Regions from separate parts of the Peribacillus sp. FSL M8-0224 genome, predicted to be linked through region 1. Evidence: a T-box and tRNA genes for the amino acid it is inferred to sense, from the RefSeq annotation. Region 1 holds a T-box; the other holds one or more tRNA genes.
What was found. The T-box of region 1 lies ahead of tyrS (tyrosine--tRNA ligase). A T-box ahead of a tRNA ligase gene usually reads a tRNA of that ligase, here a tRNA-Tyr.

Region 1 (3,402 bases):
GCCAGTTTATCGTACCCGAAATTCGGATAGTTTTTCGTTACTTCCTGCATCTTGTCATAAATCTTTTTGTTGACGGTCGTATAAACCTTATAGCCATTTTGCCGCAGCTTACGGTCGGCAAGTGCTAGATATTGAGCTTTTAAATCATCATTCTTTAAATCTTTCTCTTCATATCCATCTTCTTTTGCCAGACTGACAGAGAGGATTTCGATGGAGCGTTTTTCGATTTCATAGGTGAGCCATGGATATTTCTCGGATGGCATCTCCGTTTTACCGATAAAGTCTTTTGTAATGTCGTATGCGTTTGCTTTATCATATTCTGCTTTTGTTATGTACCCGTTACTATACATCCGCTTTAAAACGGTTTTCATCCGGTTGATTCCGGGCTCTTGATTTTCCTTCAATTTTCCTTTCTGGGTATATGGTGTATATCCGAAAGGGCTTTGCGGCAATCCAGCGATAAAGGCTGATTGGGGCAGTGTCAGATCTTTGGCCTCCACGCCAAAAATACCTTCAGCGGCGGACTCGACTCCGGCGATGTTACGGCCTGAAGAGTTTCGTCCCAAAGTGGAGACGTTTAAGTACGTTTCCAAAATTTCTTCTTTTTCAAAGAACTTTTCGACCCGGAGTGCAAGAAGAATTTCTTTTGCTTTCCGTTCAAACGATACTTCGTTGGTCAGGACTTGGTTTTTAATGAGCTGCTGTGTTAATGTACTTCCTCCCGATTGGACGGTTGCATTCGAAAATTCCTGGTAAATCGCACGCAGGATGGCTTTCGGGACAACCCCGTCATGCTCATAAAAATACTCATCTTCTGTAGCGATGACTGCATTTTTAAGATGCTCGGAAACTTTATCGATGGACACTTCCTCACGCTCAAGGTCACTCTTAAGCTTGCCCAAGTATACTTCATCTGCAAAGTATACTTCAGAGGTCTCTTCATAATTGTAAATGTCTTTTTTCAAATCTTCTTTTGAGCGTACTGGCTCATCATTGACGAGGGCAGCGAAATAGCCGGCTCCGACGCCGCCGGCGAATGAGAATCCTAGGATCCCGACAATAATGAGGATCAGTGTTAAATTCCAAATGACTTGGTATGTAACCCGCGCGTTCTTATGTGTTTTTTCACTTTGGAAAAAACGGGTCAGCTGCTTCCAGACTGTTTGAAATCTATCTTTTTGATTATTATTCATCGTATCATACCCCCTGAAATCACATATATTATAGCATATAACAGGTAGGGGAAAGGGCATCTTTCTTATTTTTCTATAATCTGTAAGGGTGATGTTGACAAGGATTCTTATGTATGATAAAAGTTTATTAACAACAATAAAATGATTAAATGATCGCGATGATAGGACCCAGTAGTCAGACTATCCCTGTTTCAGAGAGCCGGTGGTTAGTGGAAATCGGTACAAATGGTATGATGAATTACTTCCTGGAGCATTTGCTGTGAAATGATTAGTAGCAGGAAACGGCTGACGACCGTTATTCGTCTTGAGCGGAGGGCATATTATGTCCTCAAGTTGGGTGGTACCGCGAATTCATTCGTCCCTTCATATTTATGAAGGGGCGTTTTTGTGTGCTTTTTGCGGGTTTTTCTAAGATGGAGGAGGAATATTTAATGGAATTGCTTAAAGACCTCGAGTGGAGAGGAATTATTTATCAACAAACGGATGAAGAAGGTTTTAAGAACCTTTTGGAAAAAGAGAAAATTTCTTTATACTGTGGTGTCGATCCAACTGCGGATAGCATGCACATTGGTCATCTATTGCCATTCTTGACATTGCGCCGTTTCCAGCAGCACGGTCATCGTCCCCTTGTGCTGGTAGGCGGTGCGACAGGACTCATCGGTGATCCAAGCGGTAAAAAAGAGGAACGTCAGCTGCAAACGCTGGAAAAAGTGCTTTATAATGCAGACTGCATAAAAGGGCAGCTATCCCATATCTTTGAATTCGACGGTGAAAATGGTGCGGTCATGGTCAATAACTATGACTGGATAGGCAAAATCGATATGGTTACGTTCCTGCGTGATTACGGGAAATACATCGGCATTAACTACATGCTGGCAAAAGATACGGTTGCTTCCCGCTTGGATACGGGAATTTCCTTCACTGAATTTGCGTACACGATTTTACAAGGAATTGATTTCGGTCATTTATACAGCAATTACGACTGTAAATTGCAAATAGGCGGCAGTGATCAATGGGGCAACATTACGACCGGCCTTGAAATGATCAGGAAATCCAATGATGAGAATGCCAAAGCATTCGGTATGACGATCCCGCTCGTAACGAAAGCGGATGGAACGAAATTCGGTAAAACGGAAGGCGGAGCGATTTGGCTTGACCCTGAAAAAACGACTCCTTATGAATTTTACCAATTCTGGATCAATACGGCAGATGCAGATGTCGTGAAATACCTGAAATTCTTCACATTCCTATCTCGTGAGGTGATTGAAGAGTTAGAGCAATCCGTACAAAACGAACCGCATTTGCGTAAAGCGCAAAAAGCTTTAGGGGAAGAAATGACCCGTTTGATTCATGGTCAGGAAGCTCTTGACCAAGCAATCAAAATCTCTGCCGCCCTATTCAGCGGTGAGGTGAAGAATTTAAGTGCAGCGGAAATCAAATTGGGCTTTAAAGATGTCCCTAGCTTCGAACGTGAAAGCAAGGAAGATATCGGTTTGGTCGATTTAATCGTTGAAGCGAAAATTTCGCCATCAAAGCGTCAAGCCCGTGAAGATATTCAGAACGGGGCAATCTCCATAAATGGGGAGAAAGTGACCGATCTGCAATATGTAGTGACGGAAGCTGCCAAGATTGAAGGGGAGTTCATCCTCGTTCGTCGCGGCAAGAAGAAATACACATTAGTGAAATGATTGTCCAAAGCCCGGCTGAATCCCAGCCGGGCTTTGTTCTGCAATAATTTTTTGAAAAAAACGTTGATTGGAACGTGGGCACTCGCTTTCCGCGGGCACCCCCTAGAGGAGCTTTACCCGCAACCGTTGGGAGGATAAGCTATGATTTTAATGGGGGGAGGAGAATGGAAACCTAAGTCTAAATCTGCAGTAGTCACGATTTATAATAAAATGTTGATTAGCTAAAAATCCTGACTCAAATTCGAGTAGACGTGATGGAGATTCCAGAAAATCATGATAATCCGTTACAGCATACCATTCAATGAAAGTAATTCTTACCTCCTTCTTATCTGCAGAAATCTCTTGCCTATTGGAGCTTAGACAAAGCTGTTTCGGTACCTTTTCAAAGATAGGATCAAGTTCCAGGATTAAACCCTTCCATGTAAGATTGGCTTTTGCACCCTTTTTTTGTTTAGTCTTTGTTGTTTTTCCTCATAATTGATACAAAACAAAACATGGCTATCAATAATAGTATTGCTGGA
Region 2 (3,402 bases), 1.7 Mb from region 1:
ACTTGATTAATTCTCTCTTTAATGAGTGCATCCATTTTCCGGTATTACCCCCGCTCATGCGGCTATACGATTACTACGAATCGTAAGCTGAAAGGTTTCAAAAATTTAATACATTAATTTTAACAAAGTTTTACATTTTATGTTTAAGAAAAAAAAAACAGGGCTATATAGTAAGAAATTGTAAAATCCAAAGGAGTGATTCTCTATATGAGTACTGAACAAATTTTAGACCATATTGAACAATGCAGACAGAAAATGATGTTTTTGGCTTCCCGTTCTTCGATGGTGGATAATGAAGTTATTGAAGTTAGCAGCAAACTGGATTCTTTAATCATTCAATACATCCATTTAACTAAAAATGAAGATCTCATGGACAGACGTGCTCTTAAGTGAATATGGATAGAAAATTGCAACCATTTATCTATAGATATGTTTCTGTTACATACACCCTGGTAAATAAACCTACGTCTTCTAGCATATAAAAAACAGTAACCCATTACAAGCCGGTTACTGTTTCTTTTAATTATTAGTTATAATAATTTTTCTCCAAATAGCGAACCCATTAAGGCCACGGCAACGATTGCCGTTTTATTTCGCTCATCTAAAATGGGATTCACTTCAACGAATTCAGCGGATGTAATCAAGTTGGATTCCGCAAGCATTTCCATGGCCAAATGACTTTCCCGATAACTTATACCACCAATCACAGGTGTCCCGACTCCGGGTGCATCTGCTGGGTCCACTCCATCCAAATCCAGTGAAAGGTGGACGCCATCCGTTCTTTCCCTTAAATAATCAATGCATTCTTCCATGACCCGTGTCATTCCCAACCGGTCGATCTCATGCATCGTGAATACTTTAATCCCTTTCTCACGGATAAGTTCCTTTTCCCCTTCATCCAATGACCTCGCTCCGATGATTACGATGTTTTCCGGTTTCACTTTTGGAGCAAAACCATGGATATTGATCAGGTCCGGATGTCCAATCCCAATACTGACAGCCAAGGGCATCCCGTGTATATTTCCTGATGGTGAAGTATCTTCCGTATTTAAATCGCCATGTGCATCGTACCAAATCACACCTAGATTCTCATAGTGCTTTGCGACTCCTGCCAGTGTGCCTATCGCTATTGAATGGTCTCCTCCCAATACAAGCGGAAAGGAACCTTCTTCTATTATTTCATCAACTCTTGTAGCTAACTGGGTGTTACCTTTTGCTACAAGCTGTAAGTTTTTTAAATTTGTCCCGGGCTCATCTGCATTTTCAGGACGCCCTACAATTATATCCCCTAAATCCTCTACTTCTATATTCAACTTTTCAAGACGCTCGACAATCTCTGCGCAGCGGATGGCACTAGGTCCCATATCCACCCCTCGCCTTGCTTGACCAAGGTCCATAGGCAATCCGATGACGGAAATTTTCTGAATAGACATACAATTCCCCCTTTCCACCATTTTATATCGTATATGCCAATTGGTTCAACTCGACATTTCCATGTATAATGATGCACGTTTTCCGATAACATATGTTTTTTGTGAAAAAATATCTTTCTGGGGATTAGTTTACCCAACTATGCCTTAAACAAAAAAAAGTCTTAAACCATTTTTGGCTTAAGACGTAAGTTTTGGTGTATGTAGTTGATGGTGGAGCCTAGCGGGATCGAACCGCTGACCTCCTGCGTGCAAGGCAGGCGCTCTCCCAGCTGAGCTAAGGCCCCTAAGGAATTTAAAATATATTAAGCGGAAGACGGGATTCGAACCCGCGACCCCAACCTTGGCAAGGTTGTATTCTACCACTGAACTACTTCCGCAAATGGCTGGGCTAGAAGGGATCGAACCTTCGCATGACGGAATCAAAATCCGTTGCCTTACCGCTTGGCTATAGCCCAATATATGATATGCAATAATTAATGTACAACAAAATAAAAAGGTGGTAATCATATATTTCCCCAATACAGAGAATATATAACTGATCCACAGGATTTTATTAAAATGGTGGAGGGGGGCAGATTCGAACTGCCGAACCCGAAGGAGCGGATTTACAGTCCGCCGCGTTTAGCCACTTCGCTACCCCTCCGCAATATATGGTTGTAAATGGTGCCGGCAAGAGGACTTGAACCCCCAACCTACTGATTACAAGTCAGTTGCTCTACCAGTTGAGCTACACCGGCAAGTAAAGAATAAAATGGTGGAGGATGACGGGATCGAACCGCCGACCCTCTGCTTGTAAGGCAGATGCTCTCCCAGCTGAGCTAATCCTCCGGATTAATGATTTAAAATGGTGACCCGTACGGGATTCGAACCCGTGTTACCGCCGTGAAAGGGCGGTGTCTTAACCGCTTGACCAACGGGCCGAACTGTTTTTTTGTTCATAGATAGATCGGGAAGCTCCCAAGCGGATTCGAACCGCTGACCTCTTCCTTACCATGGAAGTGCTCTACCTACTGAGCTATGGAAGCATATGGCTCCGCAGGTAGGACTCGAACCTACGACCGTTCGGTTAACAGCCGAATGCTCTACCACTGAGCTACTGCGGAATAATATAATGTTTCCTAAAACCCATTAAAGATTTAAATGAACAGCCTGGCAACGTCCTACTCTCACAGGGGGAAACCCCCAACTACCATCGGCGCTGAAGAACTTAACTTCCGTGTTCGGAATGGGAACGGGTGTGACCTCTTCGCCATCATTGCCAGACTATATTCATTTTTGAAGAATTCATTCCTTCAAAACTAGATAATAAGAAGGTATTTCATTTTTTTAAAAGCGTTGGTTAAGTCCTCGATCTATTAGTATCAGTCAGCTCCACATGTCACCATGCTTCCACCTCTGACCTATCAACCTGATCATCTTTCAGGGATCTTACTAGCTTGCGCCATGGGAAATCTCATCTTGAGGGGGGCTTCATGCTTAGATGCTTTCAGCACTTATCCCGTCCGCACGTAGCTACCCAGCTATGCCTTTGGCAAGACAACTGGTACACCAGCGGTGCGTCCATCCCGGTCCTCTCGTACTAAGGACAGCTCCTCTCAAATTTCCTGCGCCCGCGACGGATAGGGACCGAACTGTCTCACGACGTTCTGAACCCAGCTCGCGTACCGCTTTAATGGGCGAACAGCCCAACCCTTGGGACCGACTACAGCCCCAGGATGCGATGAGCCGACATCGAGGTGCCAAACCTCCCCGTCGATGTGGACTCTTGGGGGAGATAAGCCTGTTATCCCCGGGGTAGCTTTTATCCGTTGAGCGATGGCCCTTCCATGCGGAACCACCGGATCACTAAGCCCGACTTTCGTCCCTGCTCGACTTGTAGGTCTCGCAGTCAAGCTCCCTTGTGCCTTTACACTCTACGAATGATTTCCAACCATTCTGAGGGAACCTTTGGGCGCCTCCGTTACTCTTT

Region 2: it has a tRNA-Tyr gene. The T-box ahead of tyrS (tyrosine--tRNA ligase) is inferred to sense a tRNA for this amino acid. The anticodon was not compared.

Annotation. Positions count from the first base shown of each region.
Region 1 covers NZ_JBBOOJ010000001.1:3,724,294-3,727,695, reverse strand. The annotation lists gene MKX49_RS17885 (transglycosylase domain-containing protein) at 1-1,193, opposite strand, end outside; T-box leader at 1,343-1,559, shown strand; gene tyrS (tyrosine--tRNA ligase) at 1,625-2,881, shown strand.
Region 2 covers NZ_JBBOOJ010000001.1:5,468,052-5,471,453, reverse strand. The annotation lists gene sigW (RNA polymerase sigma factor SigW) at 1-35, opposite strand, end outside; gene MKX49_RS26775 (aspartyl-phosphate phosphatase Spo0E family protein) at 208-393, shown strand; gene rocF (arginase) at 531-1,433, opposite strand; tRNA gene MKX49_RS26765 (tRNA-Ala) at 1,642-1,717, opposite strand; tRNA gene MKX49_RS26760 (tRNA-Gly) at 1,739-1,810, opposite strand; tRNA gene MKX49_RS26755 (tRNA-Gln) at 1,814-1,888, opposite strand; tRNA gene MKX49_RS26750 (tRNA-Tyr) at 1,993-2,076, opposite strand; tRNA gene MKX49_RS26745 (tRNA-Thr) at 2,095-2,170, opposite strand; tRNA gene MKX49_RS26740 (tRNA-Val) at 2,186-2,261, opposite strand; tRNA gene MKX49_RS26735 (tRNA-Glu) at 2,279-2,353, opposite strand; tRNA gene MKX49_RS26730 (tRNA-Thr) at 2,386-2,458, opposite strand; tRNA gene MKX49_RS26725 (tRNA-Asn) at 2,462-2,536, opposite strand; rRNA gene rrf (5S ribosomal RNA) at 2,581-2,696, opposite strand; rRNA gene MKX49_RS26715 (23S ribosomal RNA) at 2,769-3,402, opposite strand, start outside.